DNA from 3 places in the Granulicatella elegans genome. Region 1 is predicted to be linked to each of the others. Evidence: predicted binding sites of a transcription regulator. Region 1 holds the regulator's gene; each other region holds the start of a gene.
What was found. The regulator NrdR, encoded in region 1, represses ribonucleotide reductase genes. The targets are predictions, from matches to a motif close to ACACNATATATNGTGT.
Positions count from the first base shown of each region.

Region 2: nrdH (glutaredoxin-like protein NrdH) is a predicted target of NrdR. The motif match lies at 8,990-9,005, and genes of this name have one in related genera.
Region 3: nrdD (anaerobic ribonucleoside-triphosphate reductase) is a predicted target of NrdR. The motif match lies at 6,613-6,628, and genes of this name have one in related genera.

Region 1 covers NZ_CP085953.1:1,296,026-1,306,838, forward strand. Annotated here, with positions in the region: gene LK443_RS06465 (ABC transporter ATP-binding protein) at 118-1,062, shown strand; gene LK443_RS06470 (ABC transporter permease) at 1,059-2,123, shown strand; gene LK443_RS06475 (ABC transporter permease) at 2,110-3,249, shown strand; gene coaE (dephospho-CoA kinase) at 3,413-4,018, shown strand; gene nrdR (transcriptional regulator NrdR) at 4,048-4,524, shown strand; gene LK443_RS06490 (replication initiation and membrane attachment family protein) at 4,537-6,024, shown strand; gene dnaI (primosomal protein DnaI) at 6,027-6,950, shown strand; T-box leader at 7,010-7,220, shown strand; gene thrS (threonine--tRNA ligase) at 7,297-9,240, shown strand; gene LK443_RS06505 (MATE family efflux transporter) at 9,315-10,694, shown strand; gene LK443_RS06510 (deoxyguanosinetriphosphate triphosphohydrolase) at 10,793-10,813, shown strand, end outside.
Region 2 covers NZ_CP085953.1:1,531,680-1,542,492, reverse strand. Annotated here, with positions in the region: gene phnE (phosphonate ABC transporter, permease protein PhnE) at 1-100, shown strand, start outside; gene LK443_RS07630 (DUF624 domain-containing protein) at 118-732, opposite strand; gene addA (helicase-exonuclease AddAB subunit AddA) at 1,257-4,988, opposite strand; gene LK443_RS07620 (PD-(D/E)XK nuclease family protein) at 4,992-8,561, opposite strand; gene nrdH (glutaredoxin-like protein NrdH) at 8,697-8,933, opposite strand; gene LK443_RS07610 (hypothetical protein) at 9,159-9,323, opposite strand; gene LK443_RS07605 (thermonuclease family protein) at 9,384-10,010, opposite strand; gene LK443_RS07600 (ISL3 family transposase) at 10,176-10,813, shown strand, end outside.
Region 3 covers NZ_CP085953.1:985,929-996,741, forward strand. Annotated here, with positions in the region: gene atpH (ATP synthase F1 subunit delta) at 1-104, shown strand, start outside; gene atpA (F0F1 ATP synthase subunit alpha) at 109-1,623, shown strand; gene LK443_RS04990 (F0F1 ATP synthase subunit gamma) at 1,652-2,584, shown strand; gene atpD (F0F1 ATP synthase subunit beta) at 2,605-4,029, shown strand; gene LK443_RS05000 (F0F1 ATP synthase subunit epsilon) at 4,032-4,466, shown strand; gene rpsN (30S ribosomal protein S14) at 4,617-4,886, shown strand; gene LK443_RS05010 (putative metal homeostasis protein) at 4,914-5,024, shown strand; gene LK443_RS05015 (zinc ABC transporter substrate-binding protein AdcA) at 5,038-6,558, shown strand; gene nrdD (anaerobic ribonucleoside-triphosphate reductase) at 6,712-8,865, shown strand; gene nrdG (anaerobic ribonucleoside-triphosphate reductase activating protein) at 8,877-9,437, shown strand; gene LK443_RS05030 (MFS transporter) at 9,516-10,661, shown strand.

The DNA of each region.
Region 1 (10,813 bases):
AGCCATAAAATTCTATAAAAATATGACAAATGTCATATGAAAATGATGATATTTGACACTAGGTAAGAGTGAAAACATTTTATATACTAAGATTGTGATGAAAGGATCGGTGAAAATATGGAAACAAGTATTGTAGTAAAAGGTTTAGTGAAACGATATAAAGATTTAATGGCGTTAAATCACTTTGAAATTGAAATTCAAAAAGGGGAGTTATTAGCGCTTCTTGGTCCAAATGGCTGTGGAAAAACAACTTTAATCAATTGTATGCTAGGATTTTTAACATTTGATAGTGGAGAGATTACAGTGTTAGGAGAAAATCAATTTCCATTATCTGCTAAAGCTAGAGGGCAAATTGGAATTGTACCACAAGAGTTAGCTTATTTAGAAAATTTAACAGTGGAAGAAAATATTGATTTCTTTTGTGGACTATACATTTCAGATTCAACATTGCGAAAACAATATGTAAAAGAAGCGATTGAATTTACAGAATTACAAGATTTTCGTAAATTTCTTCCGAAAAAATTAAGTGGTGGATTGAAACGCCGATTAAATATTGCTTGCGGAATTGTCCATAAACCTTCCTTAATTTTCTTTGATGAGCCAACTGTTGCAGTTGATACTCAAAGTCGTTCGTTTATTTTAGACGGAATTCGTCAATTAAATGAAAAAGGCAGTACCATTATTTATACCACTCATTATTTAGATGAAGTGGATGGATTAAGTGATCGTATTGTGATTATGGATAAAGGAAAGAGCATTATTTCTGGAACGTCTCAAGAATTAAAAGCATCGATTACTATTTCAGAAATTATTCAAGTAGAATTAACGACCATTCCAACAAGTGAACAATTAGAGCGATTAAGACAAATTCCTCAAATTTTAGTGATGGAAGAACAAAAACAACAGTTGAAGTTTCATTTTAAAAAGGGAAATAATCATTTAATGCATGTTGCCAACACGATTGAAGAATTGCAGTTAAATTATGTGCGTTTATATAGTGAACAACCAAGTTTAGATGATGTGTTTCTAGCCTATACTGGGAAAGGACTTCGTGATAGATGATGACATTTCTAAAGTTATTTAAGTATTTATTTAAAGATGCGGTAAAAGATTTTGCATTTTCATTTTGGGTATTATGTTATCCGGTAATTTTAACGACTTTCTTTTATTTATCTCTTTCTGGTGTGATTCATCAAGAATTAACTCCAGTTCGTGTGGCGATGACTAAGGATCATCCTTTTCATTTTGTATTCGAACAAGCAGGGGAGAATTTTGAAATTACAGATGTCACTTCAGCAGAAGAAGGAAAGCAGTTAACGCTTGATGGTGAAGTCGATGGATTTGTTGATGATCAGTTGGATGTTGTAGTCGCAAAAGAATCAGGTACTCCTCAAAGTGTGTTAAAAAATGTCATAACTCAAATTAAGCAAGTTCAGTCTCTTGGCCAAAGTGCCTCTTCGATTGATTTTCAAAAAAGTTGGATAACAGAAACAAAGAGTGAGGTCAGTGAAGGAACAATGATGTTCTATTCAAGTCTAGCAAGTTTTGCAATGTATTCAATCTTTAGTGGAGTTGTTTGTGTAGCATATATGAATGGTAATTTATCTGAAGTGGGACGAAGAGTTATGGGAAGTTCATTTAGTAAATGGAAATTTCTGATTTACAGTTTTGCTACAGGATTAACGTTGAATCTAGTTTCAAATATTATTTTATTAGTGTATTTAACGCAAATTCTTAAATTGCAATTATTTTCTGATTGGACAGGAAGTATAGCATTGATGGTTATCGGGAATATTTTTGGATTAGCATTAGGAATTTTAGTGGGGACACTTCAACAGCTCAGTATGCAAGGAAGAATTATCATTGCTTTAATGATGAATATGATTTTATCGGCTATTGCAGGGTTAATGGGAAGTGCTATTCGAGTATTTATAAATAGTAGTTTGCCATGGGTGAATCAGTTTAATCCGGTAGCTTTAATCATGTCTGGTTTTTATCAATTGAATCGTTTTAATGGAAGTACCCAAATGGGGAGAATTTATGGATTACTTGGAATTTATATTGCCCTCTTAACTGTATGTGCATTTTGGAGATTAAGGAGAACACGTTATGACAGTTTATAAATATTTTTTAAAACTTGCAAATCGGTATAAAATGTATGCCATCGTTTATTTAATAATTTTTATAGGAATGGCCTTACTTCAAGTCTCTGGAAAGAATGAAACGAGTAAATTTGAAGATACTTCTATTAAAATGATAATAAAAGATGAGTCGAATGGAACTGATGAAATCATGAAACATTTAGTTCAAACACTGCAAAAAAATCATAACGTACAGTTCACAACGAACAGTGATACAAGTGTGAAAGAAATGATTTATGCAGGGGATGTAGATGCAGTGTTATGGATTCCAAGTGATGTACATTCAAAATTGGAAAAAGAACAAGAAGTTGTTGCAATGGAAATCTCTCATTCATTATCGGGTCATTTAATTCGTGAGTACGTAAATGCATATATTCGATACGCAGTCGCTTTAAAAAAACAAGGGGATTTTAGTGCGGAAAAAATTGATACTATTATGTCTCAAGAAGCTAAAGTAACATTGCTATCGAAAGAAGTAGTATCCAGTCAATACTCTAAAGAAAAATTTGGTGAACATTATTTTGCTTATAGTCCATTTATCTATTTTTCAGTGTTCATTTATTTATTTGGTACAATTTTTTCTAAAATGAAAGGAAAAGAAGTTGCCAAGAGAATTGCGATTGCGATGAAAGATGAGCGTAGAGTGATGTTGGAACAATTTTTAGCAGGGTTAACGATTGTAGGTTTGATTGTTGGCATTAATCTGCTTTTTGTAGAAATATTATCTCCTGAATTTTATACGAGTTCTCAAGCGTTGAAGATTTTATTATTGAGTACAGTTTCGGCAATTTCAGCTTATGCTTTGTCATTTCTTTGTGCAGTAGTTATTGGCGAGAACCAATATGCTTATTCAGCTGCAAGTACAATATTTGGGATGGGGCTAGCGTTTTTATCTGGAATTTTTGTTCCTTTAGATCTCGTAAGTTCTTTTGGAGTGAATATTGCTAAATTCTTCCCTGTTTATTACGTGACTTCTGCAGCGAACAATTCTTCAACAGAGTTTTCAAGTTATGCATTCCATTTAGGGATGATTGTTTTATTTACTATTTTATATGTCGTAATGGCGTTTAGCGTGCAGCGCATTCGTCGCAATAAAAAATTTATTTAATTGGAATTTCCTTAAAGTAGCAAAGGACGCAAGCAGCCTCGCAAAAGCGAGGCTCATTGCTGCTACGGGGAAATTCCTTTTTTGTTTCTCTTACATAGTTTTTTATTGCATCAATCTTTGTTTTCATCTAACATAGAATAAAAGAGCTACAAGGAGGAATTTTATGAAAATTGTTGGATTAACAGGTGGGATTTCTTCTGGGAAATCCACGGTATCTTCTTATTTAAAACAATTGAAAATTCCTGTCATTGATGCAGATGAAGTTGCTCGTAAAGTAGTCGAACCTAATAGTCAAGGTGCCAGAGAAATTAGAAAAGTTTTCGGTAGTGATGTGTTTGAAGAAAATGGAAGCTTAAATCGTCAAAAATTAGGGGAATTAGTTTTTTCAAATGCAGAAAACCGTCAAAAATTAGATGCTCTATTACAGCCTCTCATTAAAATTATGATTTTAGATGAAATCGAAGAGTATCGTCAAAAAGGGGAGAATATGATTGTCTTAGATTTGCCACTATTATTTGAAAAGCATTACGAGGAATTATGCGAAGAAATTATCGTTGTTTATGTCCCAAAAGAAATACAATTAGAACGATTAATGAAGAGAAATCAATATACAAAACAAGAAGCGATGTCTCGAATCGATTCTCAATTATCCATCGAAGAAAAACGAAAAAGAGCGACAGTATTATTGGATAATCAAACTTCGATTCAGCAGTTATATCATCAAGTTGAACAGTGGCTAGTAGAAAAGAAAAATGATATACTACAATAAGAAAAAAGTAGAAGAAAGGGGACATCGTCATGCAATGTCCAAAATGTAAATTTAATGGTTCACGAGTGATTGATAGCCGTCCAGCAGACGATGGTCGTTCAATTCGAAGAAGAAGAGAATGCGATGAATGTGGTTATCGATTTACAACTTTTGAACGGTTAGAAAAAGCGCCGATTTTAGTCATTAAAAGAAATGGAAATCGTGAAGCGTTTAGTCGTGAAAAATTATTAAATGGATTAGTTCGCTCAGCTGAAAAACGTCCGATTCCATTAAGTCAATTAGAACAAATTGTGAATGAAGTAGAACATAAAATTAATCAAGAGGGAGAAAATGAAATCTCAAGTATGTTAATCGGAGAGATGGTCATGGATTACCTCGCTAAAATTGATGATATTGCTTATATTCGTTTTGCAAGTGTCTATCGTCAATTTACCGATCGAAAAATGTTCTTAAAAGAATTAGAAAGAATGTCTTTTGAAATGGATCGTAAAGATAGTCAATCATAATAGGAGGATCAAATGGACGAGAAATCAATAAAGTGGAGTCAGTTGAATCCACGTGATTGTATTCAAGTAACTCAGCAAGTTTGGCTGACACAACGTGAATTACAATTTGTGACACAATTATATGTACCATTTTTAGGGGTTCAAGCCTCAACTTTATATTTAGTCTTATTTAGTGAGCTTTCTCCGAATTCCTATCAAAGTGATGTCATTCGATTGGCGGATTTATTGGCGTTAGTGAATATGGGAATTCCAGATTTTTACCAAGCAAGAATCCGTTTAGAATCGGTTGGCTTATTAAAAACATATCGTTATGAAGATGAAGAATCGATTAGTGCTCAATATACATTTGAATTACAAGCACCAGCAAGTCCAAATTTATTTTTCAAAGATGCTTTATTATCGACACTTTTAGTGAATCAAGTGGGGCATCAACGTTTTGAAATTTTACAAAAACGTTTTAGTGTAAAAGAAAAGGCTGCTTATGGGGAAGAGGTGACCAGTACTTTCCAAGAAGGATTCCAATTACCTTTCAATATGTCACAGTACAAGAGAAATATTGCTCAAGAAAAACAAATGATTAAAGATGTGAAGCAACAAGAATCATTAGTCATGAATTCTACTATTGATTGGGAATTATTAACCGATCTATTAAAGAGTCAATTTGTTCATGAACAGGCTTTAACGCCTGAGGTGAAGCAAATGTTAAATAGCTTCCAATTATATTATGGATTAACGGAAAGAGAAATTGCGCAATATGTGATTTATGCTGCGGATTTATCAACGGGTGAAATCGATGAAAAGGAATTGTATTCCATTATTATAAATGCAAATCAGCATTTAGCAGCACCTAAACAAGAGGAGGTTATTGTAACTCCAGTTGTTTCTAAAAAAGAAAGTATGCCTGCAGTTTCAGAAGTTGTTGCAAAAGAAAAACAAAAAGCAAGTCAAGCGGCTACTCATTTGCCTCAAACGATTCAACGATTAATAACCTTAGCAAAAGAAATGACACCATTTGACTTTATGACAAGTATTAAGCAACAAAGAAATGGCTATGTTTCAAATGGAGAACAACGAATTATTTTAGATTTAGTTCAAGTAGGAACGATTCCATCAGAAGTGATTAATATTTTAATTCATTACGTATTAGTTGTTAAAAATAATCCAACGATTAATAAAAATTTAATCGATACCATTGCAAATGATTGGAGTCAAAAAGGCATTCAAACAGCTGAAAGTGCCATTGAAGCGGTTCGACAAAGAGATAAAGAGTTTAAAGCAAGTCGTAAAGAAAAAATCGAAAATCGACAAGCACAGTCATATTCAGGTAAAAAATATTATGGAAATGCTCCAAAAGGAAGAGTGGCTTCTGTTCCTGACTGGGCAATGAAACCAAATGAAACAAAAGAAAGTCCATTAGATGATGAAAATCTTCAATTGTTAAAAGCACAGCTTTCTCAATTGAAAACAAGTGGGAATTCTGAACAAATGAAGGGAGAATAGTGATGGAAGGAATGCAAGATTTATTTGGCAATAAAACAGCTACTACAGCATTTCAACAACAGTATCAGAAAATTATAGCAGAAGTTTTACAAGATAAAGAAGTTCAACAATTTTTACAAGAACATCAAGAAGAAATTCCGCAAGAAAATTTAGTGAAAAGCTATTCAGCCCTATTGGAATATATTCAACAACGTGATGCTCGTATCCAAGGAGTAGAAACATACATTAAAGGGATGGAACCCTTATTAAGGGTGAACCAAGGTTTTGTTGAAGTCGTGTATCGTCCGACTCAAGAGTTTATCCAAAAACAACAGAAGCAAGATTTAACGAATCGAATTCATGCCATTAATATGCCTAAAAATTTATTACAGGTGACATTAAATTCCTTAGATATTACAAAAGAGCGTCAAGAAATTTTTAAAGCTTCATTGCAATTTATTAATGAATTATCTGCAAAGCCAAATGAATTTCACCGTGCGATTTATTTAGTCGGGTCATTTGGAGTAGGGAAGACTTATTTCTTAGCAGCTATTGCAAATGAATTAGCTCAAATCGGATTTGAAACAACTTTAGTGCATGTTCCAAGTTTATCAAGTGAACTCAAAAGTGCGATTGGTGCTAATCGTTTAGAAGAAAAGGTTGAAATTTTAAAAACTTCTCCAATTTTAATGTTAGATGATATTGGAGCTGAATCAAATTCTGCTTGGTTTAGAGATGAAATTTTAATGATTGTATTGGAATATCGTATGATGCAAGAATTACCAACATTCTTTTCATCTAATTTAACGATTGAAGAATTACAAGAACATTTAAGTGTCTCTAATCGTGGAGATGTAGAATTATTAAAAGCAAAACGTTTGATTGAACGTGTACGTTTCCTATCGAAAGAAATTTTCTTAGCTGGAGAAAATCGTCGCTATTCATAATTTTAAAATAGCTTGATTTTTATAAAAAATAGTGGTTAAATATTAATGAATTAAATATTTTGAAAATGATGAAAAAGACAAGAAACTGTTATCTGGTTATCTAATAGAGAGAAGTGGGTTGGTGGAACACTTCATCCGAGATAGTTTTACCACTTTTGAATCCTTGTTTGAATGAAGTAAGGCAAGGCGTAGCGGAGCGTTAGTCCGTTTAAGAGATTCGTTTAAAACGAATGAATTTGGGTGGAACCACGTAGAAATAACGTCCCATAGTTTGTATGAGTATGCAAACTATGGTTTTTTTGTTTTTTTAAAGCATTTTTGAAAGGAAAGAAGGAGAACAATGTCAATGATTAAAGTTACATTTCCAGATGGAGCTGTAAAAGAATTTGAACAAGGGATTTCAGTAAAAGAAGTTGCTGAAAGTATTAGTAAGAGCTTAGCAAAAAAAGCACTTGCAGGTAAAGTAAATGGAGAATTAGTCGATTTAAATCAAGCATTAACAGAAGATGCAAGTATTGAAATCGTAACACCAGACCATGAAGATGCATTAGGAATTTTGCGTCACTCAACAGCACACTTATTAGCGCATGCGTTAACTCGTTTATACCCAGGAATTCATTTTGGGGTGGGACCTGCAATTGAATCAGGATTTTATTATGATACAGATATGCCAAACCAATTAACAGAAGATGCTCTTCCAGAAGTGGAAGCAGAAATGATGAGAATTGTAAAAGAAAACTATCCAATCGTACGTCGTGAAGTAAGCCGTGCAGAAGCGTTAGAAATTTTTGCAAATGATCCATATAAAGTAGAATTAATTAATGGTTTACCAGAAGATGAAACAATTTCTATTTATCAACAAGAAGATTTCGTAGACTTATGTCGTGGAATCCACGTACCTTCAACAGGACGTATTCAAGTCTTCAAATTATTATCTCTTGCTGGAGCATATTGGAGAGGAAATTCTGATAATAAGATGATGCAACGTGTATACGGTACAGCATTCTTTGATAAAGCAGATTTAAAAGAATTCTTGAAAATGCGTGAAGAAGCAAAAGAACGTGACCATCGTAAATTAGGAAAAGAATTAGACTTATTTATGATTAGCCAAGAAGTTGGCTCAGGATTACCATTCTGGTTACCAAAAGGTGCTACAATTCGTCGTACAATTGAACGTTATATTGTAGACAAAGAAATTTCTCTTGGATACCAACATGTATATACTCCAGTAATGGCTGATGTAGGTTTGTATAAAACTTCAGGTCACTGGGCACACTATCAAGAAGATATGTTCCCTCCAATGGATATGGGAGATGGAGAATTATTAGTATTACGTCCAATGAACTGTCCACACCATATGATGGTTTATAAAAATCATATTCACAGCTATCGTGAATTACCTATTCGTATTGCTGAGTTAGGAATGATGCACCGTTACGAAAAATCAGGAGCATTATCTGGCCTACAACGTGTACGTGAAATGACATTAAATGATGGTCATACATTTGTTCGTCCTGATCAAATTAAAGATGAGTTCAAACGTATTCTTGATTTAATTCGTGAAGTATATAAAGATTTCAATGTAAAAGATTATCGATTCCGTTTAAGTTATCGTGATCCAGAAGATAAACACAAATACTTCGATGATGATGAAATGTGGAATAAAGCAGAAGCAATGTTAAAAGAAGCAATGGATGAAATGGGCTTAGAATATTTCGAAGCAATTGGTGAAGCTGCTTTCTATGGTCCAAAATTAGATATCCAATTCAAAACAGCAATGGGCTTAGAAGAAACAATGTCTACAATCCAATTAGACTTCTTATTACCAGAACGTTTTGACTTAACTTATGTAGGTGAAGATGGTGACAATACTCACCGTCCAGTAGTTATTCACCGTGGGGTAGTATCAACTGCAGAACGTTTTGTAGCTTACTTAATCGAAGAATATAAAGGAGCATTCCCAACTTGGTTAGCTCCAGTTCAAGCGACTTTAATTCCAGTAAGTGTGGAACATCATTATGATGCAGCTCGTGCATTAAAAGAAAAAATGATGAGCTTAGGATTACGTGTTGAATTAGATGACCGTAATGAAAAAATGGGTTACAAGATTCGTGCCTCTCAAACACAAAAAATCCCTTATCAATTAGTAATTGGGGATAAAGAAGTAGAAGAAGGAACAGTTACAGTTCGTCGCTATGGTTCAAAAGAAACTGTTACAATGACAATTGAAGCATACTTAGAACGTGTTCAACGTGAAATTGCAAACTTCTCTCGTCCGTTAGAAGATTAATCTAATTAGTAAATAAGTTTCCATCGGTTTATCCGGTGGATATTTGTTTAAAGTTACAAAAAAGGAGTTCATATATGACAACGATTGAAAATCCGATGGGAACGCAACCCGTCAAAAAATTATTGATGCAATTAGCGATTCCCGCAATGATTGCTAATGTCGTCAATGCCCTATATAATATTGTAGATCAAATTTTTATCGGACAAGGAGTTGGGTATTTAGGAAATGCTGCGACAAATATTGCATTTCCAATTACAACGATTTGTTTAGCATTAGGTTTAATGACAGGAGTAGGGGCTGCATCCAATTTTAATTTAGAATTAGGGCGTAAAGAAGTCAATAAAGCTAAAAGAATAGCAGGAACAGCGGTTATTCAATTAATTGTGATGGGAATTGCAATTTTCCTGCTTGTTCAAATCTTTTTAGCACCATTAATGCAATTGTTTGGAGCAACGGAACAAATTTTTGATTATGCCATGGAGTATTCTCGCATTACGGCTTATGGTATTCCGTTTTTCTTATTTTCAACAGGATTTAATCCTCTTGTTCGTTCAGATGGAAGAGCGACATTTTCAATGATGGCAATTATTGTCGGAGCTGTTTTAAACACAGTATTAGATCCAATTTTTATTTTTGTATTTCAAATGGGAATCGCTGGAGCCGCTTGGGCAACGGTGTTAAGTCAAATGATTTCAGCACTGTTATTATTTTCTTATATTCCAAAGTTTCGTTCCGTGAAGTTTCAATGGGAAGATTTTATTCCGCATATGCAGCAAGTAGAAGCCATTGCTGCTCTTGGATTAACTTCCTTTATTTTTCAAATTTCTGCTTTAATTGTACAAATTGTTTCCAATAATTTATTAAAAACTTATGGAGCTATGTCTATTTATGGTAGTGAAATTCCAATCGCAGTTGGTGGCATTGTAGCAAAAGTATTTGTCATTTTTATTGCGTTAATTATTGGAATGACTCAAGGCGTTCAACCAATTGTTGGTTATAATTATGGAGCAAAGCATTATTTACGAGTACGTCAAACCATCTTTTTAGCTTTAAAAATTGGATTTGGTCTCTCATTTGTCACTTGGGCAGTGTTTGAAATTTTCCCATTACAAATTATTGAATTATTCGGAAATGGAAATGATCTGTATTTTGAATTTGGAGTTCGTTATATGCGTTATTTTATGATGTTTCTATTCATTAATGGGCACACGATTTTAATGACAACATTTTTCCCAGCAATTGGAAAAGCAAAAACAGGAGCGTTTTTATCATTAGCAAGACAATTATTGATTTTATTACCTGTCATGCTTTCGATGACGTATATTTTTGGAGTAGAGGGGATGATGTTTGCTACTCCTGTATCAGATGTGATTGCATTAGTTCTATGTGTGTATTTCTTTAAGCGAGAATTAGACGATATTCATAGGAAAGAAGAATTGATTTTATCCAAATAAACATTAGAGAGTGAAGTAGCTGAATACTTTGCTCTTTTTTCTTTCTAAGATGGAAATGTTTCGTAAATTGGTTTAAGATAGAGGAAAGGAGTGATGACATGGAATGGAAAACTTTATTG
Region 2 (10,813 bases), 240 kb from region 1:
ATGGCATGAAGTAGGGGCTATCCTATGCGGATTAATCGTATTAGTATTAGTCATTGAATATTTATCAACGAAAATTCGTACTTACTTAGCACGAGGATAAATAAAAAGCATGAGGGCTTAACCTTCATGCTTTTTTTCTATTTTTGAAAACATTTTATGAAATAAAGGTGCTAATGCGTATCCCATTAACGAAATACCAATAATTCCCATGAAATACAATACCGTTTCTTGGAAAATGCTAAAACCAATTAAAAGAACTGGAATCGCAAAAATAGCAATAGCTTCTTTTAAAGAAATAAAAATAAATAAATATCCATCACGAATATAACTTTTAATTGTACCAAAATACTGCGTTCTTGCTAATGAAATCAACATTGCTGTAATTGTCATACATAGGAATAAAAAGAAAATAATCGCCAACATCATTCCAAAAATATTTTGGAAACTATACCAAAATTGAATGACATATACTGTAGCTGCAATGATTGCTGCGTAAATGAAAGAAACAGCAACACGTACAAAGAACAAATGTTTCAATTCATTCCAGAACGTTTTCACTAAATAACCATCTTCATTTTCAGAAAACTTCATCATTGTATAAAACAAAGCCGCCAAAACAGGCCCAATCGTTACAATAGGAATACTAATCACAATAACAAAAAAGTTTAACAAAATAAAATCTGCTAACATCGTAGCAAAACGCCAAAAAGGACTTTCCTCATTAAATTTCATTCAAAACCATCCTTTAACTAAATAAAATACAACATACATTATACGATTAAGCCCCCAATTAATCAAGTTATCGTACATAAGCTCAATAAATTAACACAGCAACTAACGGTCTAGACTGATAACGTAAAAAGTTAGAAAACATTGAATATAATGTTTGAGATAAAAGAACGATAAGAAATAAATGAAACTATATAATATACAGATTCAGAGTGAAAAATATTTTATATATGATAACGTAAAAAGTGAGAAATAATTGATACAGTAGCTAAAGTAAAAGAATCAGATATGATTCTTTTACTTACAGGGAAACTTTGAGACCAAGGCTCAAAGTTTAGCCATGAGACAGCAAAGCTGGCTGCTGACGACCTAGCTACAGTCAATCAATTATTTCGAACGACATCTAGGTTTACATAATATATATTAAAGAAAGTTTCATATCAAACTTTTTAATCTTAAACAAATCCTCCTCCACAATCCAACGCAGTAAAAAAGGACGCCCATCACGAACGTCCTTCCACTATACCTTAACCATTAGAAATATCAATCGATTGACCAATTGATAATAAACACAACATACGTTTAGTAACTTTCTTTTGATAACTTGTTTCTAATGCCTCAGCATATAAATTCAATTGTTGTTTATACTTATCGACGACTTTCTGTATACCTTTTTGTGTCGGCACTACATGATCCGTCTTATAATCAAATAAGATAATCTCATCATCTAATTCCACAAATCCGTCAATAATTCCGTGTATTAACATCGAATCTTCATTATCTGGTAAATGCTTAAAGATTCGTTTTGCTGTTACAACATGTGAAAATGCTTGCTCACGGTTTAATAATGCTTGATGTTCCTGTATCCATTGTCCAAAATCACTTTGGAAGAAATGATAAACTTGGTCTACTGGAATGACTGCAGCAACTTCTTTTTCTAAAAACTGTGTTTCAACTAATTGTTGAATCGTTTCTTGAATAAATTCAGGAGTTATATTCCTAGTTAAGTCTAATTTTTGCATCAATAAATGTAAACCGCTTCCACGTTCTGCAGCTGATACCTTTTGTTTAGATTCCATAAAGCTTGGTTTTGCTAATTCAGAAGTTAAATATATATATTGTTGCACAGTTTTTTCTGCTTCTTGAGGTTGTTCTTCTAAATGTGGCAATTGTTTCACATCAGGTTCTTCATTCATTCGTTTTATTTCAGATACACTTTGATAACTTGCTGTTGTGGATGCTAATAAATATGGATATGGTTGTTTTAATTCTTGTAATAAGTTTTGAAGATTTTTAACTGGTTTTGCTTCTACTTGTTTTTGTAACCACTCTTCTTCATTTATAGAAAATATTTCTGTCTCTTGAATCCAGTTGAGTGCATTCTTTTTAATTTGTTCTAATTCAATCACCTCTTGATGAAATTGAACTTTTTCCTGCTTTCTCATTGTAGCCATTAAAATCCACGTTAAATAATTATCGACATGATAACGAAGAGAAAATGGTAATGTTTCTTCATCTATCTCTTCTATCATAGAATGTTCTTCTTTGAATTTTTCAAAATCTTTTAAAGAACCGACAATAATGAGTTTTTCTCGTGCACGAGTCATTGCTACGTATAATTTTCTCATTTCTTCAGATAATAATTTATTTTTCTCTGCCTTATAAGCCATTACATAGGGAATCGTTGTCCATTGAATTCTTTCAGGAAGTTGTAAATACTTCACTCCGACACCTAATTCATCACTCCGAATCGCTTGTTGGCGAATATCTTGCTGATTAAATTTCTTTCCAGCATTCATTAAAAATACCACAGGATATTCTAATCCCTTACTAGCATGAATCGTCATGACACGTACTGCATCTTCTTCATCAGAAATTTGTGTAGGTTCTTCTAAATCTTGCTTTTTATGTTGCATTTGCTGAATAAATCGAACAAAATTACGTAACCCTTTAAAGCTAGAATCTTCGAAATCTTTCGCATACTTATACAAGGCATGTAAATTCAAGACACGTTGCTGTCCAACAGATTGTCCATGTACATAGGTTAAATAGTTCGTATCCATATAAATTTGCCAAATAAGCGTACTGATTGATTGATGGTTAGCGATATCTCTCCAAGCTTCTAACTGATTTAAGAATAATGTTATACGTTCTTTTAGTTGATTTTGTTGAGCACTATCATAATAAGTCACTTCTTCTAGTTTAAAATTCTCTACAAATTTCACACATGCTTCGTAAAACGAACAAGATTGATTGTTTTTACGAATATGAGCTAATGCTATTTCATCTAATCCAATGATTCCTGAACGTAATACCGCTACAAATGGAATATCTTGAATAGGATTATCAATAATTTTTAATACGGACATCATAATAGCAATTTCAGTTCGTTTAAAATACTGAAGATTTTTTTGAACTAAAACAGGAATTTGATAGTGAGTAAAAATTTCTTCAATCAATCCATTATTAGCCTTTGTTGGTGCTAAAATAACGATATCTTTATATTGTATTGGTCGTTTTTTCGGATTTTCTTTTGTACTTTCTTCATGCATGATTTCAAATTGATTTGCCATCAATTCTTTAATTTTTCCCGCAATAAAATGGACTTCAGCACTAGCTGAACTATCAATCAGACTTTCCGTTTCCAGTTCAGAAATTTCTTCTTCATCCTCATCTAAATTCGTATTTTGAATAATATAGCATTCGCTAAATTTATCCGTATCATCTGAATAAAGTTTATTTCCCGTTTTTAGTGCTGCGTCATCATCATAATCAATTTGACCTAATTCATGATCCATAATCTGTCTAAAAATTAAGTTTGTAAAGGATAATACTTGATCTCTAGAACGGAAATTTTCAGCTAAAATTATTCGTTTTCCACCATTTTCATCTGCATAGGCTTCATATTTATCTCTAAATAATGATGGGTCAGCCAAACGGAAGGCATAAATTGATTGTTTCACATCTCCTACCATGAAGAGATTATTCTCCCTAGCAACACTTGTTAAAATTGCTTCTTGAACACGGTTTACGTCTTGGTATTCATCAATTAAAACTTCGGTATATAATTCTTGATAATATTTTTTAGCAATGAGAACTCCATTTTTTTCAGTAGAAAGAATCGCTAATGTATCATGTTCTAAGTCAGAAAAATCAATTTTATTTGAAGTTTTCTTTTCTAATTGGAAAGCTTCATAAAATTTAAAGACAACTTGAGATAAATGCAACATCATTGGATAAATTTCTTTTAAATGCTTCATTTGAATCTCCGGAGACTCGAAAAATGCTGTTGCTAATAATTGATCTTCCCAATGTTTCTTTAAGCTATCTCTTTTCCGTTTAATGGCCTGAACGGCTTCTCTATCGGTTGTTTCATCTTTTTTAGGAACGGTTGGGAAACGGTCAAAACTCACTTGCTGCGATAATGTATACGCTGCTGTGTAATTACCACTTTCAAATGCTGTATACACTTCCTGAATTTTTTGGGCATCAGCTTCAACTACATCTCTACATTTCTTAAATTCGGTTACTTCAGCTAGTTTCAGTAATTCATCATAAGCAGAAACTAAATACTTTAATTCTTCAACAATATAAGGTGCAAATTGATCCTTTATAATAGGGATTTCGCCGTATTCATCCTTTGTTTCATATAAATCTGGTAAGGAAGAAATCCATTGTTTTGGATTTGGTTTTGAACGTGAAAAATCATATAGTTGATACACTAATGTGGTAAATCCATCATCATTACGGTCGCTAGAAAAATAGCGCATTAGTCCATCCATCCAAGAATGTTCTTCTAATAATTCATCTTGAATTTTTCTCCAAACTTTTTCTTTTAATAAAGTCCCCTCTACTTCATTTAATAGTGAAAATACAGGATCTAATTGACTTAAATAGAAATAACGACGAATGACTTTCATACAGAAACTATGGATTGTCGAAATCGTTGCATTTGGTAATAAACTTAATTGTTTGATATACATATGCTTCTTAGCAAGATCAGTTTCTTTTGTAATAGCTTTTTCTAAATTGGTACGTAAACGTTCTTTCATTTCTTTAGCAGCAGCTTCAGTAAAAGTCACAATTAATAAAGAATCGATATTAACACCATCTTCGATATATCCCATAATTCGGTCGACTAATACTTTTGTTTTTCCTGATCCAGCAGAAGCAGAAACTAATAAATTATCCCCTCTTTGCCAAATCGCTTGCCACTGTTCAGGAGTTGCTTGTATACCCTCTGGTTTTACTGGTATCACCCACTACTCCTCCTTTCCGTCAATTTTATTTCTCATCCAAGTTAAGTTCTCTTGAAGAGGCATTTTCGTTAAAAATTGATAATTATTTTCTGGATTCGTTGCATCAAACATTGAAATTGCACTGAATTTTCCATTTACTGAATCTGCATATTCTTTTAGTTCATCAAATGGGGCAATTTGATTTTCTCCATTTAAAATTCTTTCTCCTGCAGTTTTCAATTGATAGAAAGCAAAGTCCATTAATAAATTGATGTCATCAGGAGCGTATACTTGGCTAGTTGCCTTATACTCTCCATCTTTTTTTACTCCAAATGGTAATACAATAGAGTCTCCTGCTTCAAAATCAGGTTGAACTTGTTGGAGAACTCCCAAATCATTCGTCAATAATCCAGATAATTTATATTTCTTCAGACGAGTTTCTTCAAAATCTGTATCTTTTTTTAGATCTTTAGCACTAAAGCTTGGTTGGAAAACATGCATATATAATCCACCATAAGGCGTCACAGTTTTCTTAAATTGGTCAGAAACAATCTTTCTAGCAACTGACAAATAGGTTAGTAGCTGTAATTGAATCCCATAACGTAATCGATTGATATCAAATTTTTGCGCTGAAGATTTATAATCCACAATTCCTAAGTGATAACCCTTTTCAGTTTCTAAAAGGTCAATACGGTCAATTTTCCCACGAATAAATAAGGATTGAGTGTCATTTAATGGGATTTCAATTTTTTTATAGGGTTCTCTTCCAAATGCTACTTCTGTTTTCCATGGTGTTACTTGTATTTGTTGTAACTGTAAGAGTGCTGCTGATAATGTTTGTCGAATCGTATCTTGTAAAAGTACTTTTGTCCATTTCATTCTCGGTGTGGCATTTAATATTTGGAATCTTGCATCTTCATTCATGGAGGCAAAAATTTCTTGTAATACTTTCTCTGTTGTGGCAGCATCCATAGATCGAATATCTAATTTCAATTCATGAATTTTACGAATAAACTGGTCAAATGTTTCATGGAAATATTCACCAGATCCAGCTGCTGTTAATTCGAACTCTCTACGCTCTCGTAAATTTAATCCATATTGCAAGAAATGACTAAATGGATCTTTATAAAAAGTTTCCACTTGAGAAGTCGATAAATGCAATTTATTTCCATATAGTTCAGTAGCTAATTCTTTTGGTAATTGTTTTGCAATATTTAAATGGAATACACTGTCTACTAATGTATGATACTCCTGTTGAAAATCTTTATCCTGTCTTAATAAATGAGGTAAAGCCCTCCAAATAGATGGAATCTCTTCTTCTTTTGAAAATTTATACTGACGAAGTTTTTGTAATAAAGTTGTAAATAATTCATGAATCGTTACAAAGTCGCCCTGTTCAAATCGTTCATGTTGTTTTTGATTGCCATCCACTGTAGTAATCTCATATTTATTTAAAATACGTTCTACAAAACTGGATGGTTTTAATTTAGCACCTTTATCCGTATGATGCATCGATAAGTATAACTTTTCAGTTGCTGAAGTTAACACTTTATAAAATAAAAATGGCTCAACTGATTGTTTTTGAATGGTTGTTGGATGTAAGAAACGTCCACTATCTAATTTACTTAATAAATACACTCTTTCTTCATCAGTCATTAGACCACTCTCCTCTTCCATTCTAGGAAGGACACCTTGAGATAAACCAATGACAAAAGTAACCTTTTTAGGAGAATAACGAACAGAATCGATTCCTGTACACGTTAATTGATCTAAAGTAGAAGGAGCCATATTGTAATGAGTATGTTCAAATCCAGTATGTAGTAATAATTGGAATATTTCCCAATCGAATGGTTCATTTCCAAAAATATAAACATATTCTTCTAATAATTTTAGAAATTCATTCCATACTTGATCTTGTCTACGAGCTGTTTGGATATCCCCAATATTAGCAGCATGGTTTCTCCAGTATAGGAATGCATCCGTTACACCAATTCTTTCTAATAATTGATAAAGAAGACTTATCGCTTCCTTTGTCGTCTCGACTTTATCCAATTTTTTGTAAAATGGTTCTAATAAAGAGACAACTTGCTCTCGTAGTTCTTGTGCTTGTGTTAATTGTTGATGAACGAATACTTCTTTGCTACTTAAGCTATCTTCATCAATCGTTTCAAGTTGATAATTCCATATTTTACTTGAAACCCAATCTTTTCCTTCGTATCCTTGCGCTAGTATAATGGTCTCTGTTTCGTCTAATTTTTGACGGTAGTGAATGAGCGCTTCTCTTAAACTTTCTTCCTCATTATTTTTACCGTTTGAATTTGCTCGATTTAAAGGCCAGAAACAATATTCACTTCTTAGTAGGTTCATAATGTCATGATAACGCCAAAAATGCTTCTGAATAGCAAAAATCGCGTCTAGCACTTGAATCAGTGGATGATGTTCCATTGTATCTGATAAATCCATGAAATAAGGAATTTGATATGTTTCTAATAAAGGTTGCAAGAGTGTTTGTTGTTCTTCTAAATTTCTCGATAAAATTTGAATATCTTGGTAACGATATTGACCGCTATCGACTAATTTTTTAATCGTTGCTAATGTTTCTTGGATTTCTTGACGTTCATCTTCATAAGTCGTCCATTGTAAAGCTTCAATTGTACTTGTTGAACAATTAGAAGAAGTTTCAAGTCCACCACTTGTTTCTAACCAATATTGTTCGAGTTCAAAAAAATCAGGATGATAAGTAGTATTTTCTTCTGTTAATTCTTTTAAAACAGGTTTACTTTCGTCAATCATTAACCAATTTAGTAAGCGAGAAATTAATTGACGATTGGAATCAAATAATCCAGATTCTAACGGTTCTTTTGGTTTAAAAGCATCTGTCGTTGCAGTCGTAAAAAACTCTACTCCTCCACACGATTTGACTAAAGCATCAACTACTTCTAATTCCATCGAATTTAAGTGATACGATTGATCAATCACCACATAGGTATTAGATAAATCCATCGATGAAATTTCTTCCCCTAATAGTTTTAATAAATCTTCTGATTGTACAAAATCTTGCTTTAAATAAGCTAAATAATGTTTATAAATGATGCCGAACTCTTTCAAACGTTGGTCAATTTCTTCATAGGAATCTTGCTCAAACCACTCTGAGAAGTCCTCTACTTCGATTCCTCCTAAACGAAATTCTTGAATGACAGCAGATAAACGTTCAATAAATCCTTTATGACGAGATTCTTTGTTAAATAATACTAATTCATCTTGATATTCAGTTAGTATTTTTTGTAACATCATACAAATTCCGACCTTGGATAAAGAAGGACGTTGTAATGCAGCATGGTCTCTTAAAAAATACCATGCTAATCGTTTAAAACTGTATACTTGTAATTTTGTCACAGCATAAGAATTCTTCGGTTGTTGTAATAATTGCCCCACTTGTTGAATCATTTCTAATTCTGCAGAAAACTTAATGTGATCTGGTACAAGATAAATAACTTGATTTATACTAGATTGTTTTAACCAATCGGCAATTTTGCTAGCAATATGCGCAACTTTTGCACTTGTTTCTTTTGTAAGAATGACTTCGAAACTCATAAGAACCTCCAATCGTTTATTCCCCCTTAACTTAACCATATAACAAGGAATTTGTAAACAAAAATAAAACGATTTTTCTTTTTGTAGCTTTGTACTACGAAAGAAAAATCGTTTTAAAAATTCAAGGTTAAACTCTTAGCCAACTAATTGTTCCAAAATATCTGGGCGGAAACCAAAGAATGGTTCCATTCCATCAGCTACAATAACTGGTAATGATTGAAATCCTAAAGCTTTCACTTCTTCTAAAGCTTCTTCTGATTCAAACACATCCTTGATGACAAATGGTACTTGATTATCCTCAAAAAATTGTTTTGTAAAATTGCATTGCATACAATTTGGTTTTGAATATAGTGTGATTTGACGATTTGACATTTACATCTCTCCCTTTTGGTTCATACAGGTAGTATGATACCTCATATTAGAGTGAAATACAATATATTGTACTTAATTTTTTTGTTTTATTTTTAAAAACACAATATATTGGGATAGAAGTGTTGTGGTATAACCCCTCTAAATCTTGATATAAAGGCAAAAACAGCTTTAAAACAGAGTAAATAAAAAGCTAAGCACCATATTTTGTATTTAGCTTTTACATCATCATTCATTATCAGACTGTTTAATTCTTTTAATACTTGCAGCAAAAATAGCAAGTCCGATAGACGCAAATATTACTAACATCTTTTTATCATGATAAAAGATGTTAAAAATTATAAACAAATAAAGCGCATATAAAATTCCCAATAGAATACTTGTCTTTTTCATAACCCTACCACCTAACTATAAACTTGGCAAAATTATATCATAAATAAAAGTAATATTCTATTAGTAAACACTTGTATCAAATCCACGATTTGTAACATATCCATCTTTTTCCCAAATATTTTTCTTTTTCTTCTTTGTTTGCTCTTCAACTTTTTGTAAATCTTTTAGTAGACTTGTATTTGGTGGATGAGCATAACCTACTCTTGCTAAACTTTCTTCAACTAAGGTTTGTTGTAATAATTTTCCATCTAAATAAACATACATTAAAGCACGTCCATATTTATCTGTATAATCTCCGATATCAAATTTTCCTTCTACCTTTTTAGCTTTTTTTAGTAACTCTTCCGTTCTTTGTTTTGCTTGTTCTGCAAAAGGTTGAGTTGCTTTTCCTTCTTTAGCAGTTTCCGGTGTATCAATAAGTAGTAAACGTATTTTGAATTCTTCTCCATCTAATCGAACATGGAATGTATCTCCATCCGCTACTTTCCCAACTTCAAGAGTATACAGTTTTGATTTGTCATATCCAGAAAAATCTACTGTACTTTCTACTTGTGTTTGGCTAGTATTCGATTTCTGAGAAGTTTTTTTCTGATTTTTCGAGAAAAATCCAGGACCAGAAATAATTAGGATAATCACTACGATCACTAACTTAACGAGTAAAAATTGTTGCTTCTTCGTTAATTTCATAGAAGCTCCTTTCATTTATTCAAAAAATAAGTGACAACAAATCTTTGGTTCTATAATTTATAGGGTTGATGGAGAAAATCCACCAACCCTATTTTAGTGTATACAAAAAGGGCTTCATCCCTTATATTAAAAGCGTCTAAACTATTTAAGAGGAGATGAAACCCTATGACTACTATACAAGAAGTTGTGCTACAAATCAAAGATAAAAATGTAAAATGGGAAGATAATGTAGAAGAAGGGTATTTTAAGAAGAAAAAAAGCTTGTTTTTCTTCGCTACCTATACCTATTGCCCAGATGCTTGCCCTAACTGTAGTTGTGTAAATCGTGATTTTTCTATTGTTAAAAACGGTACTCGTACTTCTAGAATTACGCTTAATCCGGTTTCTGGATTACCTGCTTTTCTTAAATTAAGAAAACAGCGTTTCTTCTGCCGTGAATGCTCTCATAGTTTTACTGCTGATACAACTAGTATCGTAGACCTTAATGCTTTTATTTCTAAAAATGTAAAAAATGAAATGAAAGTCAAAGCTTGCGAAACAGTTTCTGAATCTCATATCGCTAAAGAAATGAATGTTTCTGTTCATACTGTTCGCAGAGTTGTCAATGAAACTGCTGAATCTCTTAGAATTAAACCTTTAAATGAGTTACCTGAACATATGTGTTGGGATGAATTTAAGTCTGTAGCCTCCGCTGAAGCTAGTATGAGTTTTGCTTATTGTGACGCTATTACTCATCAACTTGTTGATGTTGTTCAAGATAGAAAAATGGAGAATTTAGTTCGTTATTTCAACCGATTTCCTTT
Region 3 (10,813 bases), 310 kb from region 1:
GTGGAGTGAAATTAAAGACAAAAGAATATTTATTAGACGGAACATTATTATATAAACTTGAACAGTTTAAGAAGAAAATTAGTCAAACAGGATTGAAGGGGTGAGACAATGGATACGGAATTCGGTAATATCACAGCAGGAATCCGCAACCAAATTAATTCCTTTGAAGCGGAACAACACATTGAAGAAATTGGTGAAGTTTCATTTATTGGGGACGGAATTGCTCGTGTCATCGGTCTTACCAATGTCATGGCTGGTGAATTAGTGGAATTTGCAAATGGTACTTATGGTATGGCACAAAATCTAGAGAAAAATGATGTGGGTGTTATTATCTTTGGTACTTACGAAAATATCCATGAAGGAGAATCAGTGCGTCGTACAGGTCGTATTTTAGACGTTCCTGTAGGAGATGCTTTGATTGGGCGTGTTGTGGATGCTCTGGGTCGTCCTATTGATGGTTTAGGAGCGCTTGAAACAACAAAACGTCGTCCAGTAGAAAATGAAGCACCTGGTGTAATGCAACGTAAAAGTGTTCACCAATCATTAGCTACTGGATTAAAAGTCATCGATGCATTAGTTCCAATTGGTAAAGGCCAACAGGAATTAATTATCGGAGATAGAAAAACAGGTAAAACAAGTATTGCAATTGATGCAATTTTGAACCAAAAAGGTAAAGATACTTTATGTATTTATGTTGCAATTGGACAAAAAGAATCTACTGTAAAAGCTTTAGTAGAAACGTTAAAACGTTATGGAGCAATGGATTATACAACAGTTGTATCTGCTAGTGCTTCACAACCAGCTCCAATGCTTTATATTGCTCCTTATGCAGGAACTGCAATGGGAGAAGAATTTATGTATAACGGAAAAGATGTTTTAATTGTTTATGATGATTTATCAAAACAAGCAGCAGCTTACCGAGAAATTTCATTATTACTTCGTCGTCCTCCAGGTCGTGAAGCGTATCCAGGGGATGTATTCTATTTACACTCTCGTTTATTAGAACGTTCAGCGAAGTTAAATGATGAATTAGGTGGCGGTTCATTAACGGCCTTACCAATTATTGAAACTCAAGCGGGAGACATTTCTGCTTATATTCCTACTAACGTAATTTCTATTACAGATGGTCAAATCTTCTTAGAAAGTGATTTATTCTATTCAGGTGTTCGTCCAGGTTTATCTGCCGGATTATCTGTATCACGTGTAGGGGGATCTGCGCAAATTAAAGCGATGAAAAAAGTTTCAGGTACATTACGTATCGACTTAGCAAGTTACCGTGAATTAGAAGCCTTCACACAATTTGGTTCTGATTTAGATGCGGCAACTCAACAAAAATTAAATCGTGGTAAGAGAACCGTAGAGGTTTTAAAACAAGATGTTCATAGACCATTACCAATTGAATATCAAGTATCAATTTTATTTGCATTAACAAATGGAATCTTAGATTCTATTCCAATTGAAAGATTGAAAGATTTCGAAAAAGCATTGTATCATCATTTAGAAAATGAACATGCTGATATTTTAGCAAGTATTCGTGATGAAGAAAAAATTCCAGATGAAGAAGCTTTTTATCAAGCAATTGATAAGTTTAAACAAATTCATTTATACGAACGCTCAAAATAATACGAACTAGAAAGAAGAGGTGAATTGTATGGCGTCTTCATTAAACGACTTGAAGAAGCGAATTATTTCAACGAAAAAAACAAGTCAAATTACAAGTGCTATGCAAATGGTTTCTGCTTCAAAGCTAGCTAAGTCTGAACAAGCCGTTCGTCGTTATCAGGATTATGCTGAAAAAATTCGTGAAGTTGTAACGCATTTATTATATGCTGAACAAAAATATGATATTGAAGAAACTGATGAAGAAATTGATTCAAATAAAGAGGAATCATTTATTGATTACCACGATTTATTAATCGAAAGACCTGTGAAAAAAACAGGTTATCTAGTCATTTCATCAGACCAAGGTCTAGCGGGAAGTTACAATTCTTCGATTTTCCAAGCAACATGCGAAATGTTGCAAATGGATCATGATTCAAAAGATGAGTATGTGATTTTAACAATTGGTGGAGCTGCAAGTCGCTTCTTTAAAAAGATGGGCATTGATGTTCGTTTAGAAATTAATGATGTCAGTGATATTCCATCATTTGAAGAAGTACGTAAAATTGTAAGTAGTGCGGTACAAATGTTTAGACAAGGTGAATTTGATGAATTTTATGTTTGTTATAATCACCATGTGAATGCATTATTATCCAATTATCGTGTTGAAAAAATGTTACCGATTATTGACTTAGATGAAGATGAAGCGAAAGAATATGAGTTAGATTATATTTTTGAGCCAAATAAAGAAATTATTATGGAAACATTATTGCCTCAATATGCAGAATCTCTTATTTATGGGGCGGTTATCGATGCAAAAGCTGCTGAGCATGCTTCACGTATGACAGCTATGAGAAGTGCAACGGATAATGCAAGAGATTTAATAAGTGATTTGACACAAGATTTAAACCAACGTCGTCAAGCACAAATTACGCAAGAAATAACTGAAATCGTTGGCGGAGCAGCAGCTCTAGAAGAACAGTAAGAGTGAAAGGAGGAAATTTTTTGAGAACTGGAGAAATTTTACAAGTTGTTGGACCAGTTGTGGACGTTGTATTTCCTTTAGAAGAAGGCGTGCCTGATATTCACAATGCCCTACATGTTGTGAAAGAAAATAGTGAAGGGCATAAAAAAACAATTACGCTTGAAACAGCTGTTGAATTAGGGGATGGTGCTGTACGTACAATTGCCATGGAATCAACTGATGGTCTTCAACGAGGTATGAAAGTTATTGATTTAGGACGTACAATTAGTGTTCCAGTTGGAACAGAAACTTTAGGACGTGTATTTAATGTATTAGGAGATACAATTGATTTAGGGGAGAAATTTCCTGAAGATTTTAGACGTGATGAAATTCATAAACCAGCTCCTAAATTTGAACAATTAAGTAGTCAATACGAAATTTTACAAACAGGTATTAAAGTTATTGACTTATTAGCGCCTTACTTAAAAGGTGGTAAAATTGGATTATTTGGAGGTGCCGGAGTAGGTAAGACGGTATTAATCCAAGAATTAATTCATAATATTGCAGAAGAATTAGGTGGTATTTCTGTATTTACGGGTGTTGGAGAACGTACTCGTGAAGGGAATGACCTTTACCATGAAATGAAGGATTCAGGTGTATCTGCTAAAACTGCCATGGTATTTGGACAAATGAACGAACCACCAGGAGCTCGTATGCGTGTTGCGTTAACAGGATTAACGATTGCTGAACATTTCCGTGATGAGCAAAAACAAGATGTATTATTATTCATTGATAATATTTACCGTTTCACTCAAGCAGGTTCAGAAGTATCTGCCCTTTTAGGTCGTATGCCTTCAGCTGTAGGGTATCAACCAACATTAGCAACTGAAATGGGACAATTACAAGAACGTATTAGTTCAACAAAAGATGGATCTATTACATCGATTCAAGCTATTTACGTTCCTGCCGATGACTACACTGACCCAGCGCCAGCTACAACATTTGCCCATTTAGATGCTACAACGAACTTAGAGCGTCGTTTAACTGAGCAAGGGATTTACCCAGCGGTGGATCCATTAGCTTCAACTTCAAGTGCTTTAACTCCCGACATTGTAGGAGAAGAACACTACGAAGTAGCAATGAAAGTTCAACAAATGTTACAACGTTATCGTGAATTACAAGATATTATCGCTATTTTAGGAATTGATGAATTATCTGATAGTGAAAAAATTATTGTAAACCGTGCAAGAAGAATTCAATTCTTCTTATCTCAAAATTTCCACGTTGCAGAAGCATTTACAGGTCAGCCAGGTTCATATGTTCCTATTAAAGATACAGTACGTGGCTTTAAAGGAATTATTGATGGAGAATATGATGATATTCCGGAAGACTTATTCCGTAATGTTGGACCGATTGAAGATGTACTTAAAAAAGCACAAGCGGCAGGTTACCGAGGAGGTAATTAATCATGCTTGAAAATCGAGAACTTTTAGTCGTCGTAACAACTCCAGAAGGCAAAGTTTATAATCACCGTTCTTATTCGGTTAGTGCAGAAGCCATTGATGGAGGAATTACGATTCTTCCAAATCATGCACCAATTATGTTACCATTGAAAATTGGTGAATTACGAGTAAAACGTTTCTTAGAAGATTCTCCTACTGATTATATTGCGATTGGTGGAGGAATAATGGAAGTGCGTGATAATGTCGTAACGGTTATTGCGAACGTTGCAGAACGTGCACGTGATATTGACGTGAGTCGTGCGGAACAAGCGCGTGATAAAGCAGAAGCGATTATTCATAATAAAGAGTGCTCTAAGAGTGAAGTAGAACGTGCGAAAATTGCATTGAACAAAGCGATTAACCGTATAGGTGTTTCAAAACATCGTCGATTAAAACAATAATGAAAATGAAAACTGTTGGTTCGCCAGCAGTTTTTTCATTTTCTTTAAAAAAACAGAAAATACTTATTGCAAAACAAAAAAAGAACTGCTATAATCATAAAACGTAAACGTTACGATTTAAGAAAAGTTAAAATGAAAAGAGGAGAACACATGGCTAAAAAGTCAAAAATTGCGAAGCACCAAAAACAATTAGCATTAGTAGAAAAATATGCACAACTTAGATATGAATTAAAACAAGCAGGAGATTATGAAGCACTTCGTAAATTACCGATTAATTCAAATCCAAATCGTGTGAAAAATAGAGATATGGTTGATGGTCGACCAAGAGCTTATATGAGAAAATTTGGAATCTCAAGAATTAAATTCCGTGATTTAGCTCATAAAGGATTAATCCCAGGTGTTGTAAAAGCAAGCTGGTAATACAAAGTCAGTAATGGAGGAAAAGAAATGAAACAAGATTTAGCAACAGCATATAGACAAATGAAAAGTCCAAATATTAAAACTCGTAAACGTGCATTAAAATTAATTCATGAAGCGAAACGTGGGAAGAAAAAATAAGAGGAGTAAGGTCATGAAAGTTAGCAAAAAAATTGTAGCAGTGTTAGGAGCGGCATTTTTATTAGGAGCTTGTTCTCAACCAACTTCTACATCTTCAAAAAAAGAAGGTAAATTAAATATTATGACAACTTTTTATCCAATTTATGATTTCACTAGAAATATTGTTGGAGATGAAGGAGAAGTTTCTTTATTAATTGGAGCTGGAACTGAACCGCATGAATACGATCCAACTGCAAAAGATATTGCAAAAATCTCACAATCAGATGCTTTAGTGTATGATAATGAAAATATGGAAACTTGGGTTCCAACTGTGATGAAAAGTTTAACAGATTCAAAAGTAAAAGAAATTAAAGCAACAAAAGATTTAGTATTATTGCCAGGTGGGGAAGAAGAACATGATCACGATCATGCTGGAGAAGATCATCATCACGAATACGACCCACATGTTTGGTTATCTCCTTATCGTGCTAAATTATTAGTACAAAAAATTACGGATCAATTAAGTGAAGCATTCCCAGCAAAAGCTTCTGCTTTTAAAACAAATGCCCAAGCTTATTTAGAAAAATTAACAGAATTAGATAATGAATACACAACTGCTTTAAAAGATGCGAAACAAAAGAATTTCGTAACACAACATACAGCATTTAAGTATTTAGCCTTAGATTATGGTTTAAATCAAGTGGGAATTGCTGGTATTTCACCAGAAGCTGAGCCTTCACCAGCTCGTTTAGCTGAATTGACAAAATATATTAAAGAAAATGATATTCGTTATATTTATTTTGAAGAAAATGCATCAGAAAAAATTGCGAAAACTCTAGCAACAGAAACAGGAGTAGCGTTAGAGGTGTTAAATCCATTAGAATCTTTAACGAAAGAAGAAATGGATAAGGGTGATAATTATATTTCAGTCATGAAAGAAAATTTAGCAGCTTTACTAAAAACAACGACAGTTGAAGGTAAAGATATTAAACCAGAACATGAAGAAAATACGAAAACTGTAGCAAAAGGATATTTTGAAGATAAAGATATTAAAGATCGCACATTAAGCGATTATGCTGGGGAGTGGCAATCTGTATATCCTTATTTAGTAGATGGTACATTCAATCAAATATTTGATTATAAAGCAAAACAATCAAAATCTATGAGTGCTACTGAGTATAAAGAGTATTATACAAAAGGCTATAAAACAACTGTTAAGCAAATGAAGATAACGGATAAGACAATGGAATTCATTGATGAAAATGGTCAAAGTCATCAATCTGAATATCAATATGTAGGCTATAAAGTGTTGAACTATAAAAAAGGAAACAGAGGCGTGCGTTATTTATTTGAAGCGGTAAATCCTGAATCGGGTGCTCCAAAATATGTTCAATTTAGCGATCATAATATTGCACCAGTGAAAACAGCTCACTATCATATCTTTACAGGTAATGAAAGCCAAGAAAAATTATTAGAAGAAATGGATAACTGGCCAACTTATTATCCAGCAACATTAACAGGTTTTGAAATTGCTCAAGAAATGTTAGTTCATTAAGATCATAAACTTCTATAGAGACAAGAGTTTCTATAGAAGTTTTTTTGTGCAATTAAACTATATATAGTTTTAAAAATGGTTGAAAAGCACAACATGTAGGTGTATGATAGTGTAGGTGATAAAAGTGTAAAGGAGGAGTGAGAGTTGAGTGTAATGCTTGTAAAGAAAAGAGATGAAAGAGTAGAGAAGTTTAATCTCCAAAAAATCTTTCGTGGAATAGAAAAAGCAGAAAAAAGTTTGTACGCGGAACTTTCAAAAAAACGTAAAGAAGTGCTAGATGAAGTTACGAGAAAGATTTTATTAAAAATAGAAAGTTTAGCGATAGAAAAAATTAAATCAGAAGAAATAGAAGCTGTTGTTTTAGATTGTTTGAAACAAGAAGGAGAAACGGTATTAGCAAATCAATTTCTTGCCGCTCGAATTCAATGGAATAAAAAACGAGAAAAAGAAATGGATGTTACTCAAAGGTTAACTAAATTAAGCCAAAGAGATGCGAGTATTATTCATGAAAATGCCAATAAAGATAGTGAAGTTTTTAATACACAACGAGATTTGATGGCAGGAACAGTAGGGAAAGTTTTCGGATTGAAAATGCTCCCTCCGCATGTTGCGAATGCCCATTTAAAAGGAGATATTCATTATCATGACTTAGATTATCATCCTTATTTACCAATGACGAATTGTAGTTTAATTGATTTTAAGGAAATGTTTGAACATGGCTTTAAAATTGGAAATGCAGATGTCGAAAGTCCAAAATCGATACAAACAGCTACTGCTCAAATGGCACAAATTATTGCGAATGTTGCTTCGAGCCAATATGGAGGATGTTCTGCGAATCGTATTGATGAAGTATTAGCTCCATATGCAAAGCTAAATTATGAAAAACATTTACAAGATGCTAAAAAATGGGTGGATGGAGAGAAAAAACAAGAAGCGTATGCATTAGAGAAAACAAAAAAAGATATTTATGATGCCATGCAATCGTTAGAGTATGAAATTAATACACTCTATACTTCTCAAGGGCAAACTCCATTTACAACACTAGGATTTGGATTAGGGACGTCATTATTTGAACGAGAAATTCAAAAAGCGATTTTAAAAGTAAGAATTAAAGGGATTGGAAAAGAACAAAGAACGGCTATTTTCCCTAAATTAATTTTTACGTTAAAACGTGGTGTGAATTTAGAACAAAATGATCCGAATTATGATATTAAAACATTAGCTTTAGAATGTTCAACTAAAAGAATGTATCCAGACGTTTTAAATTATGAACAAATTGTTAGAATTACGGGGAGTTTTAAAGTTCCGATGGGATGCCGTTCATTTTTACAAGGTTGGAAAAATGAAAAAGGCGAAGATGTTTCGGATGGAAGAATGAATTTAGGTGTCGTGACATTGAACATTCCAAGAATCGCATTAGAATCAGATGGTGATAAAGAGCAATTTTGGAGCATTTTAGAAGAAAAATTACAAATTTGTAAAGATGCTTTAGTGTATCGGGTAGAACGCTGCAAAGAAGCAAAATCAGCGAATGCGCCGATTTTATATCGCTATGGTTCATTTGGCAAACGATTGATGAATGATGAAGCGGTAGATGAAGTATTTAAACATCGTCGTGCAACAGTATCGCTTGGATATATTGGCTTATATGAAACGGCTACGGTCTTTTTTGGAAATTGTTGGGAAACAAATCCAGAAGCAAAAGACTTTACCTTAAATATTTTGAAACGATTAAGCGAGAAAACAAAGGAATGGTCGGATGAATATGACTATCATTTTAGTGTTTATGCAACACCAAGTGAAAGTTTAACGGATCGTTTTTGTAGATTAGATTATGAAAAATTTGGAGATGTAGCTGATATTACAAATAAGGAATATTATACGAATAGCTTCCATTATGATGTGAGAAAATCACCAACTCCATTTGAAAAAATTGATTTTGAAAAAGATTATCCAGTTTATTCCTCAGGAGGATTTATTCATTATTGCGAATATCCTGTTATGAAACAAAATCCAAAAGGGCTTGAAGCGGTATGGGATTATGCGTATGAAAGAGTGGGCTATCTTGGGACGAATACACCGATTGATCGTTGTTATGAATGTGGTTATGAAGGGGAGTTTGAACCAACTGCTAAAGGATTTGAATGTCCAATGTGTAAAAATAGAAATCCTAAAACTTGTGATGTCGTTAAACGAACTTGCGGTTACTTAGGAAATCCACAAGCTCGCCCAATGGTTCACGGAAGGCATCAAGAAATTAAATCACGGGTGAAACATCTCTCCAATGAACGAAATTTAATCAATTAGGAGGATTTGGTATGAAGTTTCCAAAACCGGGGGAGTGGACAAGTGAACAATATTCTAAAGGAAAAATTGCTAGTTATAAGCCTTATAATTTTGTAGATGGGGAAGGTGTGCGTTGTTCCTTATATGTGAGCGGTTGTTTGTTTGCTTGTGAAGGTTGTTATAATGTCAAAGCACAAAATTTTAATACGGGAATTTTTTATACAGAAGAATTAGAAGAACAAATCATTCAAGATATTGGCGCTAGTTATTGCCAGGGATTAACGTTGTTAGGTGGAGAACCTTTCTTAAATACTCAAGTATGCCTGTCCTTAGTTCGTAAACTACGAAGTGTTTATGGGCGGTCTAAAGATATTTGGTCATGGACAGGCTATACTTGGGAAGAGTTACAGTTAGAAACACCCGATAAAAAAGCATTGTTACAAGAACTCGATATTTTAGTAGATGGACGATTTGATATTAAAAAAAGAGATTTAACCTTGCAATTTAGAGGGAGTTCAAATCAAAGAATCATTGATGTACAAAAGTCTTTACAGGATGGGCAAGTTGTTTTATGGGATGGATTAAGAGAATAAGCGAATTTTACCAGTACTTGACGATTCTTAGCATCATTCAGTAAAATAGATACTCAGTGATTTTTAAGGAGTGTATGTATGAAGTTATCAACGATTTCAAAATTCTCATTAGTGAGTATTTCGACATTATTAATGTCTCATTTAGCCATTTCCCCTGTCTTACCTAAATTATATGACTATTACCATGGGATGAATCCAGAGCTAGGATTGGCTTCTGTGGAAAGTTTAGCAACGATTCCAGCAATGATGATTACGATTTTTGTGTTAATGAGTAATCTTGTCATGAATAAAATCGGGAAAAAGAATACGGTATTATTAGGGATTAGTTTGATCATCATTTTTGGACCATTACCAGTATTTTTAACGAATTTTAAATTAGTGATGATGAGTCGAATGTTATTAGGGGCAGGGATTGGATTATTTAATTCTTTATCCATTAGTTTGATGAGTGACTTTTTTGAATCCGATGAAAAAGCCACAATGATTGGAATGAGAACAGCTTTCTTAAATATCGGGAAAGCATTGACGACATTTTTATCGGGTTATTTATTACTATTTGGAGAACGTGCGGTATTCTTAACCTACCTAATTGCGATTCCGATTTTCCTATTATTTTATCATTCTGTTCCAAATACTCCAGTAGAACAACGTGTTAAGAAAAAAGGTAACATTCGTTTAGCGACTGTTGTGTTAACACTGCTTACTTTTTTAGTAGGGGTGAGTTATATGGGATTAACGATAAAAATTCCATCTCTTATTTTGACGTATTACCAATTAGAAGTAGCTCTTTCTCGTAATTTATTAACGATTTTAGCGCTCAGTGGAACAATTGCTGGTATTATTTTTGGACTGTTATTGAAGAAAGTTGGAGATTTAACCTTACCGATGATGCTACTTAGTATGGCGGTTGGTAGTTTAATCTTTATTTTCTTTAAACATATCGTTCTTTATTATGTGGCGAGTGTTTTAATAGGGGTAAGTTTTGTAGGTACAATGTCTTATATTTTCTATTTTATTTCGAGAATTTTTGACAAAGAGGAGATTCATTTAACGACGAGTATTGTGTTAGTTGGGGGAAATATTGGGGTGATTTTGACGCCTGTTATAATGACAAAATTTCCTGAATGGATGAATTGGAATCCGTTTATTGCGCCATTTTATATGACGAGTGCCTTTATGGGCATCGTTGCAATGATTAGCGGATGGTATGTATTAAAAAAATAGAAAGAGAGTTTATTATAGTAGTATGAGCCTTGCTGTGAAAGTCTCATACTACTATGGGGACTCTTTTTCTTTTTGATGATGTTGAGGGAAAAGCATAGCAATTCCTTTGAAAAATCTTTATAATATAACTGATAACAAAAAACAAAGGAGCA